DNA from 3 places in the Mesorhizobium sp. XAP4 genome. Region 1 is predicted to be linked to each of the others. Evidence: predicted binding sites of a transcription regulator. Region 1 holds the regulator's gene; each other region holds the start of a gene.
The links. Region 1 encodes PhoB, which activates phosphate uptake and scavenging genes when phosphate is short. Its sites were predicted from a motif close to TGTCATNNANCTGTCAT; they were not measured.
Positions count from the first base shown of each region.

Region 2: the regulator PhoB is predicted to act here: its motif matches at 2,251-2,267, upstream of P3C39_RS17545 (RNA degradosome polyphosphate kinase).
Region 3: the regulator PhoB is predicted to act here: its motif matches at 1,667-1,683, upstream of phnC (phosphonate ABC transporter ATP-binding protein).

Region 1 covers NZ_JARIXW010000005.1:289,323-293,507, reverse strand. The annotation lists gene xylF (D-xylose ABC transporter substrate-binding protein) at 1-539, opposite strand, end outside; gene P3C39_RS22810 (ROK family protein) at 809-2,056, shown strand; gene phoB (phosphate regulon transcriptional regulator PhoB) at 2,073-2,762, opposite strand; gene phoU (phosphate signaling complex protein PhoU) at 2,779-3,486, opposite strand; gene pstB (phosphate ABC transporter ATP-binding protein PstB) at 3,513-4,185, opposite strand, start outside.
Region 2 covers NZ_JARIXW010000003.1:835,970-840,154, reverse strand. The annotation lists gene P3C39_RS17545 (RNA degradosome polyphosphate kinase) at 1-2,119, opposite strand, end outside; gene P3C39_RS17540 (zinc-finger domain-containing protein) at 2,331-2,576, shown strand; gene P3C39_RS17535 (FAD-dependent monooxygenase) at 2,596-3,837, shown strand; gene P3C39_RS17530 (TIGR02117 family protein) at 3,912-4,185, opposite strand, start outside.
Region 3 covers NZ_JARIXW010000006.1:359,680-363,864, reverse strand. The annotation lists gene phnD (phosphonate ABC transporter substrate-binding protein) at 1-637, opposite strand, end outside; gene phnC (phosphonate ABC transporter ATP-binding protein) at 730-1,587, opposite strand; gene P3C39_RS25650 (DapH/DapD/GlmU-related protein) at 1,972-2,586, opposite strand; gene phnL (phosphonate C-P lyase system protein PhnL) at 2,583-3,290, opposite strand; gene phnK (phosphonate C-P lyase system protein PhnK) at 3,499-4,185, opposite strand, start outside.

The DNA.
Region 1 (4,185 bases):
TTGCCGCTGTCGATGGCTTCCTTGAGCACTTCCATCGAGCCCGAGAACAGGAAGTCGGCATTGGGATCGGCACCGGAGCCCTTGATGAAGACGTAGTTGCCTTCCGGCTTGACCTTGAACACTTCGCGGGCCTGCATGCGGCCGACTTCCTTGTTGTCGAAGGTCAGATAGAAAACATCCTTGTTCTCGATCAACCGGTCATAGCCGACGACCGGAATGCCTTCGTCCAGGGCTTTCTGCACGGCCGGGCCGATGGCCGAAGCATCCTGCGCCAGGATGATCAGGGAATTGGCGCCCTGCGAGATCAGGCTTTCGACGTCCGTAAGCTGCTTGCCGGGATTGGACTGCGCATCGGCGGAGATGTACTTGTCGCCGGCGGCCTCGATCGCCGTCTTCATGGCGGCCTCGTCGGTCTTCCAGCGTTCCTCCTGGAAGTTGGACCACGAAACGCCGACGACTTTGTCCTTCGCCTGCGCGACAGACGCGAGCGTCAGCGACATGGCGGCACCCGCCAGGATGGCGGCTGTGAATCTTTTCATATTATCCTCCCTGCGCCGCGTATGGCGCGACCAAACTGGCCCGAAGGCCGGCACAAAGGCCCTATTTTTTCGAGCCTCGAAAAAATACTGGGCCAACGCCCGAACGCTGTCAACATCGATTCTGATGGATTTTGATGTCGTTTCGAATTTTTTTCGGGCCTCGGAATAAATAAATGACACGGCGCGCGGCTTCTGCCAGTATTTGACCGCGTCACCGACAGCGTTCCAGGGCAGGAAGAACCGCGGCGACCGGGAGGATATGAAAGAGCATGTCGGTCGGAATCCGCCACGACGATTTGCGCCGCCGCAACCGCGCGATGGTGATCGCCGCGGTGCGCCGCGCCGGACAGCCGTCGCGCACCGAGATCGCCGCAACCACAAGCCTCAGCCATTCGACGATCTCGGCGATCTCATCCGACCTGATCGTCGAAGGCATCCTGACCGAAAGCAAGCCGAGCGAGGCCGGCTCGCTCAAACGCGGCCGTCCGCAGGTCGGCCTCAGCCTCAATCCGGAAGCGGCCGCGGTAATGACCGTGGTGCTGTCGCTGAACTTCCTCTCGGTCGCCGTCATCGACTATGCCGGCCAGGTAATATCCGAGGAACAGCGCCGGCTCGACACGCTGACGATGTCGCGCGACTCGCTGATCGGTGAGTGCACGGCAATCGTGCGGCGCCGCCTGGAAGATCCCGACCTGGACGTGCGCAGCATCGCTCGTATCGCGCTGGCCGTCCAGGGCATCACGGACACCCGTGCCCGCGCCATGCTGTGGTCGCCGATCACGCCGCACACCGACATCGCCTTCGCCGACATATTCGAAGAGGAGTTCGGCGTCCCCGCCATTATGGAGAACGACTGCAACATGATGGCGGTGGCGCTGCGCTGGCGCGATCCCGATCGTTACCGCGACGATTTCATCGCTATCCTTTTGTCGCACGGCATCGGCATGGGGCTGGTGCTGAAGGGCGAATTGTTCACCGGCACCCATTCCTCGGGCGGCGAATTCGGCCACATGATTCATCGGCCGAACGGGGCGCTGTGTCGCTGCGGACGGCGCGGCTGCGTCGAAGCCTATGCCGGCAATTATGCCATCTGGCGCAACGCGCGGCAGATGGGCGAGGATGCAGAACCCGTCGCCGATGTCAGCGACGTCGACATGCGCGCCCTGGCTGCCGCCGCCCGCGAGAGGGACGGGCCCGAACGGGAAGCCTATCGCAAGGCCGGCGAAGCGCTCGGCTACGGCCTCGGCAGCCTGTTTGCGCTGATCGATCCGGCGCCGGTCGCCATGGTCGGCGTCAGCGCCGCCGCCTTCGACCTGATCGAGCCGGCATTGCGGCAAGCGATTGCCCAGACCGCCGGCGGCCAGCATTCCAAGTCGATTTCCTTCGACACCGAGCCGAACGAACTGCCGCTGATCCGCGAAGGCTGCGCCATGCGGGCGCTGATCTTCGTCGATCAGGAGATTTTTGCGCCGGGCGTGCAGGCGAGATCCGGTCTCGGCGGCAAGAACGTGGCGTGAGTTCAAACGAGGGAGTTCAGTCCTCGCGAATGGCGTAACCCGCCCCACGGATGGTGCGGATGACATCGGGCATACGGCCGTTGTTGACCGCCTTGCGCAGCCGGCCGACATGCACATCGACCGTGCGTTCGTCGATGTAGATCGTCTCGCCCCAGACATTGTCGAGCAGTTGGCTGCGCGAGAACACGCGGCCTGGATGGCGCATCATGAATTCAAGCAGGCGGAATTCCGTCGGCCCGAGCCGGATCTCGCTCTTCTTGCGATAGACACGGTGCGATTCGCGATCGAGCACGATATCGCCGACCTTCAGCACGCTGGACAGCACTTCCGGCTTGGCCCGGCGCAGCAGCGCCTTGACCCTGGCCATGAACTCCGGCGTCGAGAAAGGCTTGACCAGATAGTCGTCGGCACCGGTCGAGAGGCCGCGCACGCGGTCGCTTTCCTCGCCTCGCGCGGTCAGCATGATGATCGGCAGCCGCTCGGTCTCGGGACGCATCCTTAGCCGGCGGCAGAGTTCGATACCGGAAACCGCAGGCACCATCCAGTCGAGCACCAGAAGGTCTGGAACGTTCTCCTGCAGCCGGATTTCGGCCTCGTCGCCGCGCGTCACCACCTCGACCTGGTAACCTTCGGATTCGAGATTGTAGCGGAGCAGCACGCCTAGCGGCTCCTCATCCTCCACCACCATGATGCGTGGCGCGATCATCGGCTGGTCACCCCTGTCATGCCGCTGGCGCGGACATTGCCGTCTCGTCCTGCTTCGGACGGTTGGCTGGCAACTGCGTGCCGGTCAAAACATAATAGGCATTTTCGGCGATGTTGGTCACGTGGTCGCCGATCCGCTCGAGGTTCTTGGCGCAAAACAACAGGTGCGTGCACGCCGTGATGTTGCGCGGATCTTCCATCATGTAGGTCAGAAGTTCGCGGAACACCGATGTGTATTTGACGTCGATGCGTTCATCATTGTTTCTGAGCGTGGCAAGCGCTGCCGCGTCAGCGGCGGCATACTCGTCGACGACCCCCTGCACCTGGATCAGCACCAGCTGCGCCATCGCGTCGATCGAATGCGAAAGGTCGTGCGGCGTGACGCTCAGCCCGACAGTGCCGACGCGCTTGGCGATGTTCTTGGCAAGGTCACCGATGCGCTCGAGGTCGCCGGCCATGCGGATCGAACCGACTACCGCACGCAGATCGTTGGCCATTGGCTGGCGCTTGGCGATCAGCGTGATAGCACGATCGTCCAGCTCGCGCTGGCGTGCATCCATGATGGCGTCGTCGGAAACCACCCGCTGCGCCAGCGCATTGTCCGAATTGAGCAAAGCCCTGGTCGAGCCACCGACCATCGAGCGGGCGAGATCGCCCATGTCGCGGATCAGCTGGCTGATCTGCTCCAGATCCTCATCGAAAGATGCGACGGTATGTTCACCCATGATCTTCGTCCCTCATATGCCAGAGATCAGCCGAACCGGCCGGTGATGTAGTCCTGGGTGCGTTTGTCGTCGGGGGTGGTGAACATCTTGTCGGTGGCGCCCTCCTCGACCAGATAGCCAAGATGGAACATCGCGGTGCGCTGCGACACGCGCGCTGCCTGCTGCATCGAATGGGTGACGATGACGATCGTATAGTTCTGACGCAGTTCGTCGATAAGTTCCTCGACGCGAGCGGTGGCGATCGGGTCGAGCGCCGAACACGGTTCGTCCATCAGGATCACCTCGGGTGACACGGCGATGGCGCGTGCAATGCACAGGCGCTGCTGCTGGCCACCGGAAAGACCCGTGCCAGGTTCCTGCAAACGGTCCTTGACCTCGTTCCAGATCGCCGCCTTCTTCAGGCTGGACTCGACGATCTGATCCATGTCGGCCTTGCGCTTGGCCAATCCGTGGATGCGCGGCCCATAGGCGACGTTCTCGTAGATCGACTTGGGGAACGGATTGGGTTTCTGGAACACCATGCCGACGCGCGCCCTGAGTTCGACGACATCGATGTTCTTGTCGTAGATGTCCTCTTCGTCGAGCGTGATCTTGCCGGTTACCCGTGCTGAATCGATGGTGTCGTTCATGCGATTGAGGCAGCGCAGGAAGGTGGACTTGCCGCAGCCGGAGGGGCCGATCAGCGCCGTCACCTGGTTC
Region 2 (4,185 bases), on a different contig from region 1:
GTCCCGACAGGCTCGGATTGGTCATGAAATATTCCTGCGCGTTGAACGGTTCCTCGCCCTCCTCCAGCACGACGCGCCGGGAGGTTCCATCAGCCAATACGTCGAAACTTTGCTGATTGTCCATAATGTTGCCCAGCATGATCTGGCCAAGGATCTGTTCATGCACAGTTGGATTGGTGATCGGCACCATGGTTTCGACGCGGCGGTCGAGATTGCGCGGCATCAGGTCGGCCGAGGAGATGTAGACGATCGCCTCGTCCGACGGCAGGCCGTAACCGTTGCCGAAACAATAGATGCGGCTGTGCTCGAGAAAACGGCCGACGATCGATTTTACGCGGATGTTTTCCGACAGGCCCGGAACCTGCGGCCGCAGGCAGCAGATGCCGCGCACGACAAGGTCGATCTCGACGCCGGCGCGGCTGGCATCGTAGAGCGCGTCGATGATGATCGGATCGACGAGGGCGTTCATCTTCATCCAGATGCGCGCCGGTTTGCCTTGCACCGCGTAGGCAATCTCGTCGGCAATGTGCTTCAGGATGCGGCTTCTCAGCGTGAACGGAGAGATCGCCAACCGCATTTCGTCCGTCGGCTCGGCATAGCCGGTGATGAAATTGAACAGCTGGGCGACATCGCGGGCAATCGTCGGATCTGTGGTGAAGAAGGACAGGTCGGTGTAGATGCGTGCGGTGACCGGATGGTAGTTGCCGGTGCCGAGGTGCACGTAATTGCGCAGCTTGCCGTCCTCGCGCCGCACCACCAGCGACATTTTCGCATGTGTCTTCAGTTCGAGAAAGCCGAACACCACCTGCACGCCGGCCCGCTCCAGGTCGCGCGCCCAGCGGATGTTGGCTTCCTCGTCGAAACGCGCCTTGAGCTCGACCAGCGCGGTGACCGACTTGCCGGCCTCGGCCGCGTCGACCAGCGCGCGCACGATCGGGCTGTCGTTGGAGGTGCGGTAAAGCGTCTGCTTAATCGCCACCACCTCCGGATCGGCCATTGCCTGGCGCAGGAACTGCACCACCACATCGAAGGATTCGTAGGGGTGATGGACGACGATGTCCTTCTCGCGGATGGCGGCGAAACAATCGCCGCCATGTTCGCGGATGCGCTCGGGAAAACGCGGATTGTAGGGCGTGAATTTCAGGTCGTCGCGGGGAACGGCGACGATCTCGGAAATCTGGCTGAGCGCCAATGGACCGGTCAAGACGCTGATGCGGCTCGACGACACGCCAAGCTCGCCGGCGACGAAATCGCGCAATTCGCCAGGCATCAGCCTGTCGAATTCGATGCGGATCACCGATCCGCGCCGACGCCGCTTCAGCGCCGTTTCGAACAGGCGCACGAGGTCCTCGGACTCCTCCTCGACCTCGATATCGCTGTCACGGATGATGCGGAACGTGCCGGAGCCCTTGACCTCGTAGCCGGGGAAGAGCTTGCCGATATAGAGGCCGACCGCCTCTTCCAGCGGAATGAAGCGGACATGATGCTTGCGGTCCGGCAGACGGATGAAGCGCTTCAGCGCCACCGGCAGGCGCAGCAGCGCGCTCATCTCCTCGCCATTCTTGCGGTGGCGCAATTGCAGCGCCATCGAGAAGCCGAGATTGGGGATGAACGGGAACGGATGCGCCGGGTCGATCGACAGCGGGGTGAGCACCGGGAAAACCTGTTCCTGGAAATGATCTTCCAGCCAGATTTTCTCGTCCTTGGTCAGCGCATCGCGGGTGATGCTCTCGATGCCTTCCTTGTTGAGCAGCACGGTGAGCGCCGAAAGGCTCTTCTGCTGGTCTTCCTGCAGCCGCTCGACCTCACGCAGCAGTTGTTCGAGCTGCTGTTCGGGGGTGCGGCCGTCCGGGCTCTTCAGCGTGATGCCCTCGCGCACCTGGCCGGCAAGACCGGCAACACGGACCATGAAGAACTCGTCGAGATTGGCGGCCGAGATCGACAGGAAGCGGACGCGCTCCAGCAGCGGGTGATTGAGGTTCAGCGATTCCTCGAGAACGCGCCGGTTGAACTGCAGCCAGGAAAACTCGCGGTTGACAAACCGGTCAGGGTTGCCGCCTTCCGGGCGAGCCACCTCGACATCCACGAATTCGTTCTGCACCGGCTTCAGTTCGTTCATGATTCCCGCTCTTCCACACCCGCTCAAGCCGGCTAGCCAGTCACTCTAGCGACCCATGGTCCCTCCCGGAAACCGAAATCGGTTTTCGGGCCATGGGTTAACCGGCTTAACTTATCCTCTGACAGGCTTTTGCGACAGTTTGATTTCATCGAACTTGCAAAGAGGCCTGATATGATCCAGATGCAGACGAGACTGCGTTAAGGAGACGACGATGGCAGGCGGTTCCATTCCCCATTTTCAGAACGATGCGGGCTATCCGGCAATCGACATCGGCGTGAAGGAATTCATGTGCACGGGCGCCAATCCGCCTTTCGACCACCCGCATGTGTTTCTGGACATGGGCGACGACAATGAAAAAGTCTGTCCCTATTGCTCGACGCTCTACCGCTATTCGCCGAAGCTGAAGGCGACGGAAACGCTGCCGGCCGGATGCATCTACATCGAACAGGCCGCCTGAGACTTTCGCGACCAGCCCGATGAACGACACGCGTTCCCGGCAAATTGTCGTCGCCGGGGCCGGTGTCGCCGGATTGACCGCAGCCCTTGCATTCGCCTCGCGCGGCTACCCTGTTCGGGTGTTCGAACAGGCGCAGCGCCTGGAAGCTGCCGGCGCCGGCATCCAGCTCTCTCCAAACGCGACGCGCATCCTTCGCCAGCTCGGCGTGCTCGACCGGCTGCTGCCGGCAGCGGTGCGGCCGCAAGCCGTGGTGTTGAAGAAGGCCGCGACCTTGCGCGAACTGGCGCGCGTGCCGCTGGGGCAAGCCGCCGAAACCCGCTGGCAAGCACCCTATCTCGTCGCGCACAGGGCCGATCTGCAGAGCGCACTGACCGCGCGCGTTGCCGAGGTGCCGCATATCCATCTCACCACCGGCGCCCGCATCGGCGACGTTGCCTCCGGCCCGCATGGCATCACGGCGACGGCCGAGATCGACGGCAAGACCATCGCGGCGGAGGGCTTCCTGCTGGTCGGGGCCGATGGCGTCTGGTCGTCGGTGCGCGCACTTGTCGACTCAGCCAAGGGGTCGGCTTCGCCAAGAAACCATTTCTCCGGCGAACTGGCCTGGCGCGCGACCATCGCAGCTGATAGCGCCGCGGGGCAGAGCTTTGCCGCCATCGGCGCCAGGGACTGCGTCACCACCTTCCTGCATCCCGGCTTCCATATGGTGGCCTATCCCGTCAGCAAGGGTGCGGCCTTCAATCTCGCGGCCTTCACCAGGGGCGACCGCATTGCCGAAGGCTGGTCCGGCAACGCCGACGCCGGGATCCTGACCCGAGCTCTTGCCGGCACCGCGGCAGAACTTGCCCGTCTGGTCGAGCAGGCCGGCCCGTGGACCGCGTGGCCGATCCACACTGTCGACCCGCAACAGCCCTGGACAACACCGAACGGCATGGCGCTGATCGGCGACGCCGCGCATGCGATGACCCCATTCGCGGCGCAAGGTGCGGCCATGGCGATCGAGGATGCGGCGACGCTTGCCGACGCCGTCTACGCCTCCCCTACGGACCCGCTGGCCGCGCTTGCGGTTTGGGAGCAGTCGCGGCGGCCGCGTGTCGCGCAGGTCGCCCGACGCGGCGCTGTCAACCGGCTGGCCTGGCATGCCGCAGGGCCGGTGGCGATTGCGCGCAACGTGTTCCTGAAAATGCGCACGTCGGAAAAACTCGCGGCGGATTTGGACTGGCTCTATGGCTGGCGGGCACCGGAGGCTGACGAAAGCTGAAACCTGCGAAAGGTTGGCGGGACAGAGGGGGGTGTGAAGGAACGCGACACTCGCCAATTCGCGGAATGCCCACGCTAATTATACAGCCGCATCGATAGCCCGAGCGATACAGGCAGCGGGTTCCACCAGCCGGTGCGCAAGCCTGCGGTGCGCAGGGCGGCCGCCGTCCAGGTGTTGCAGCCGACCAGTGCGTTGAAATGGCCGTTGGCTTCGTAGAAGCCGTCGAACCTGGAATAGGCCGCGTCCGGAACGAGGATCGGGCCTTCCGGTCCGCGCTGGAAACTCGCATCGATGAAATCGAGCAACGCCGCGAACCGGTCCTCTGTGATGTCGAACCCCGCGATGTCA
Region 3 (4,185 bases), on a different contig from region 1:
AGGTGCCGGAGGTGTAGCCGTCCTTGAAGTCGCCGATGCCGGAAGAATCGTCCACCGCCACGTCGACCTTGCCGTCACGCACGGCCAGGACGTTGTTCTCGTGACCGCCGTTGAACTGGGTCGAGGCGAAGAAGGTTTCGTTCGAAGCGCCGGTATCCTTCGGGATCTGGGTCAGCGGGATCAGGTAGCCGGAGGTAGAATCCGGATCGGCGTAGCCGAGCTTCTTGCCCTTGGCCGACTTGATGTCGGTGATGCCGGAGGATTTCAGCGCCAGGCCGATCGAATAATAGCCTGTGGCGCCGTCGGTCTGCTGGGTGGTGAGGATCGGGGTGACCGCCTTCGGGTCCTTGAGAGCGACGCTGGCGTAGCCGGAAGCGCCGAGTTCGGCGAAGTCGAGCGTGCCGCCGAGCAGGCCCTGGATGACGCCGTCATAGTCGGCGGCGGGGAACAGCGAGACCTTTTCGAAGCCGAATTCGGCCTTCAGATGGTCGGCGAGGCACTGGTAGTTGCGCAGCCGGTCGGTTTCGTTTTCGCCGCCGAGAATGCCGACGCGAAATTCCTTCATGTCGGCGGCATGGGCCATGCTGGTCGCCATGGCGAGCACCGAAACGGCGCCAAAGACCATCTTCCTGAACATTGGATATTTCTCCTGTAGGTTCCGGCCCCGCGCCGGCAGCGTTATCGATTTTGACAGGTGCCCTTGACGTGGGCTGGCGATCCCAACCGCTCTCAATATCCCGGGAATGCGGGCTCGAGCGGTCCGGTGGATGCGGCGATCTTTCGGCTGAAGGCAACGCTGGTCGAGGTGATGGCCTCGGAGATTTCCTGGCCATTGCTGTCGGCGCCGTAGACGAGGCGCACCGCCTCGCGGTTGAGCTCTTCCGGCGGGCCGTCGAAGACGACCTTGCCGGCAGCCATGCCGATGATGCGGTTGCAGTAGGTGCGGGCGGTGTCCAGCGTGTGCAGATTGGTGACGACGGTGATGCCTTCGCGCAGATTGATGTCCTGCAGCGAATCCATCACCACCTTGGCGTTGAGCGGGTCCAGCGAGGCGATCGGCTCGTCGGCGAGGATCACTCTGGGCTGCTGCATCATGGCACGAGCGATGGCGACACGCTGCTGCTGGCCGCCCGACAAGGTGCCGGCGGGCTGCAGCGCGGTGCGGGCGATGTCGAGCCGCTCGAGTGCCGCGATCGCCTCGGCGCATTCGGCGCGCGAGAACATGCCGAACAGGTTGGTGATGGTCGAGCGGTGGTTCAGCTTGCCGAGCAGCACATTGGTCAGCACGTCGAGGCGCGGCACCAGGTTGAACTGCTGGAAGATCATGGCGCAGTCGCGCTGCCAGCGCCGCAGCGGCGAGCCGCTCAGCTTCGAGACCTCGGCGCCGTCAAAAAAAATCGACCCCTGGCTGGGATCGATGAGACGGTTGATCATGCGAAGGAGGGTTGATTTGCCGGCGCCCGAACGGCCGATAATGCCAACCATCTGACCCTGCGGGATCGCGATGTTGATGTCGCTGACGGCAGTGTTCTTGCCAAATCGTCGGGTGACACCGCGGATTTCGAGCGTGGCGGAATTTGCTGGCATGGGGGCAGGTTCCAGTCCGGGACCATTGATCGTCAGGCTCTCGCCTAACGCAGCCACATGAACCTGCCGTGTCGCGATGATGTCAGTTTTGTTACGCTCCACAGGCCTTAGCTTGTCAGCCTGGCTTACCTGTAAGTTGCGCAAGGACCCACAGCATATAGAGTGGAGCTATCGCCGCCGTGAACAAAACACAGCCTAATATCATCAACGTTATTGAAGAGCCAACGTGGGATTGCCTCCAACGCTTAGCTGCAAGCTTAATCACCAAAATTCCCAACGCGACCAACCCCAGTCCAATGAAAAGAGGTATTACGACAATAAGGTCACATATGCTCCATGGCTCTGGGTTGGGTGATTATTAGTTCGATGAAAGCACCATTCGCGTCAACCATGCTTCTCCAGAAATGCCTCTGCGGACAGCTCACGGAAGTCCTCAAGGCAAGCGCGCAGCCTTGCATGGTCCCAGTCCCACCAGGCCAGCGCCTGGTAGCGTTCGGCCGTGCGGCGATCGAAGCGCTCGCGGATCGGCTTTGCCGGCACGCCGGCGACGATCGTATAGGGCGCGACATCTTTCGAGACGACAGCGCCGGCGCCGACCGCGGCGCCATCGCCGATGGTGACGCCGGGCAGGATGGTCGAGCCGTGACCGAGCCAGGTGTCGTGGCCGATGGCGACCCGCTTGGCGCGGCGCTGGGCGAAGAATTCGCTCTCGTGCTCGGCATCGTCCCAGTAGTCCGAGGCGCGATAGGTGAAGTGATGCAGCGTCGGCCGCCAGGTCGGGTGGTTGGTGGCGTTGATGCGCACGCTGGCCGCGATGTTGGCGAACTTGCCGATCGTCGCGCACCAGACGGCGCAGTCCTGCATCATGTAGGAATAGTCGCCGAGTTCGCTTTCCGAGACCCGGCTGCGGTCGGCGATCTCGGTCCAACGGCCGAGCGTCGAGTTCTGCACCTCCGCCGTCGGATGGATCAACGGCGTCTCGGATAATTTCCTGGTCATGCGGCGATTTTTCCGGGCGCGAAAGCGGTGACGTCGATGATGCGGTCGGCAACCGCCTCGCGCACATCGTGGTCATGGAAGATGCCGAGCAGGGCGACACCTGCAGCCTTCTTGGCGGCGATGAGTTCGATCACGACATCGCGGTTCCTGGCATCGAGCGAGGCTGTCGGCTCGTCGAGCAACAGGATCGGATGCTCGGTGATGAAGCCGCGCGCGATGTTGACGCGCTGCTGCTCGCCGCCGGAGAAGGTCGCAGGCGGCAAGGCCCAGAGTTTCTCCGGCAGGTTGAGCTGCGCCAGCAAGGCGCGCGCCTTGCCGCGGGCAATCTCGCGATCCTCGCCGCGCTCAACCAGCGGTTCGGCGACGACGTCGAGCGCCGAGACGCGCGGCACGGTGCGCAGGAACTGGCTGACATAGCCGATCGTTTGCCGGCGTATGGCCAGCACGGTGCGCGGGCTGGCGGTGGCGAGGTCGATCAGCCCATCATCATGCGTGACGATGATCTGGCCTTCGTCGACGGCGTAGTTGCCGTAGAGCATCTTCAGGATCGAGCTCTTGCCGGCACCGGAAGGACCGCCGAGCACGGTGCATTCGCCAGCCCTCATCGAGAACGAGACACCGGCGACAACAGGCAGTTTGATGCCGTCGCGCAGGTGCATGGTGAAACTCTTGGCGACGTCGGAGACAACGAGGGGGGTTGCCATCAGAAGGGCCTCCAATTGTCGTTCGTTTGCGGGCCAACGCCTCCCTCTGCCTTGCCAGGCATCTCCCCCTCAAGGGGGGAGATCGGCAGCTTTCTCGTTGCGCTTGTTCTGCAACGTTGGAGAGTGGCGAAACCGAGGACGATAGCCAATCTCCCCCCTTGAGGGGGAGATGGCCGGCAGGCCAGAGGGGGGTGCCTTGGCGCCATCGTCAAACCTGCAGAATCGAGGAAACAAGCAATTGCGTGTAAGGCGCGCGCGGGTCGTCGAGCACGCGGTCGGTGAGACCGCTTTCGACGACGCGGCCGTCCTTCATCACCATCATGCGCTGCGACAAAAGCCGCGCCACGGCAAGGTCATGGGTGACGACGATGGCCGCCAGACCAAGATCGGTGACCAGACCGCGCAGCAGGTCGAGCAGGCGCGCCTGGACCGAGACGTCGAGGCCGCCGGTTGGCTCGTCCATGAACACCAGACGCGGGCCGGTGACGAGGTTGCGGGCAATCTGCAGGCGCTGGCGCATGCCGCCGGAAAAGGCGCGGGGCTCGTCGTCGATGCGGTCCTCGTCGATCTCGACGCGCGATAGCCAGTCGACGGCGGTGGCGCGGATCCTGCCGTAGTGGCGGTCGCCGACCGCCATCAGCCGCTCGCCGACATTGGCGCCGGCCGACACCGTCATGCGCAGGCCGTCGGCCGGGTTCTGGTGGACAAACCCCCAGTCGGTGCGCATCAGGAAGCGGCGCTCGGCCTCACTCATGCGGTAGAGCTCGCGGAACTGGGCGTCACGCATGCGGTAGCTGGCGCTGCCGGAGGAGGGCAGCAGCCGCGTCGACAGGCAGTTGAGCAATGTCGTCTTGCCGGAGCCGGACTCGCCGACCACAGCCAGGACTTCGCCCGG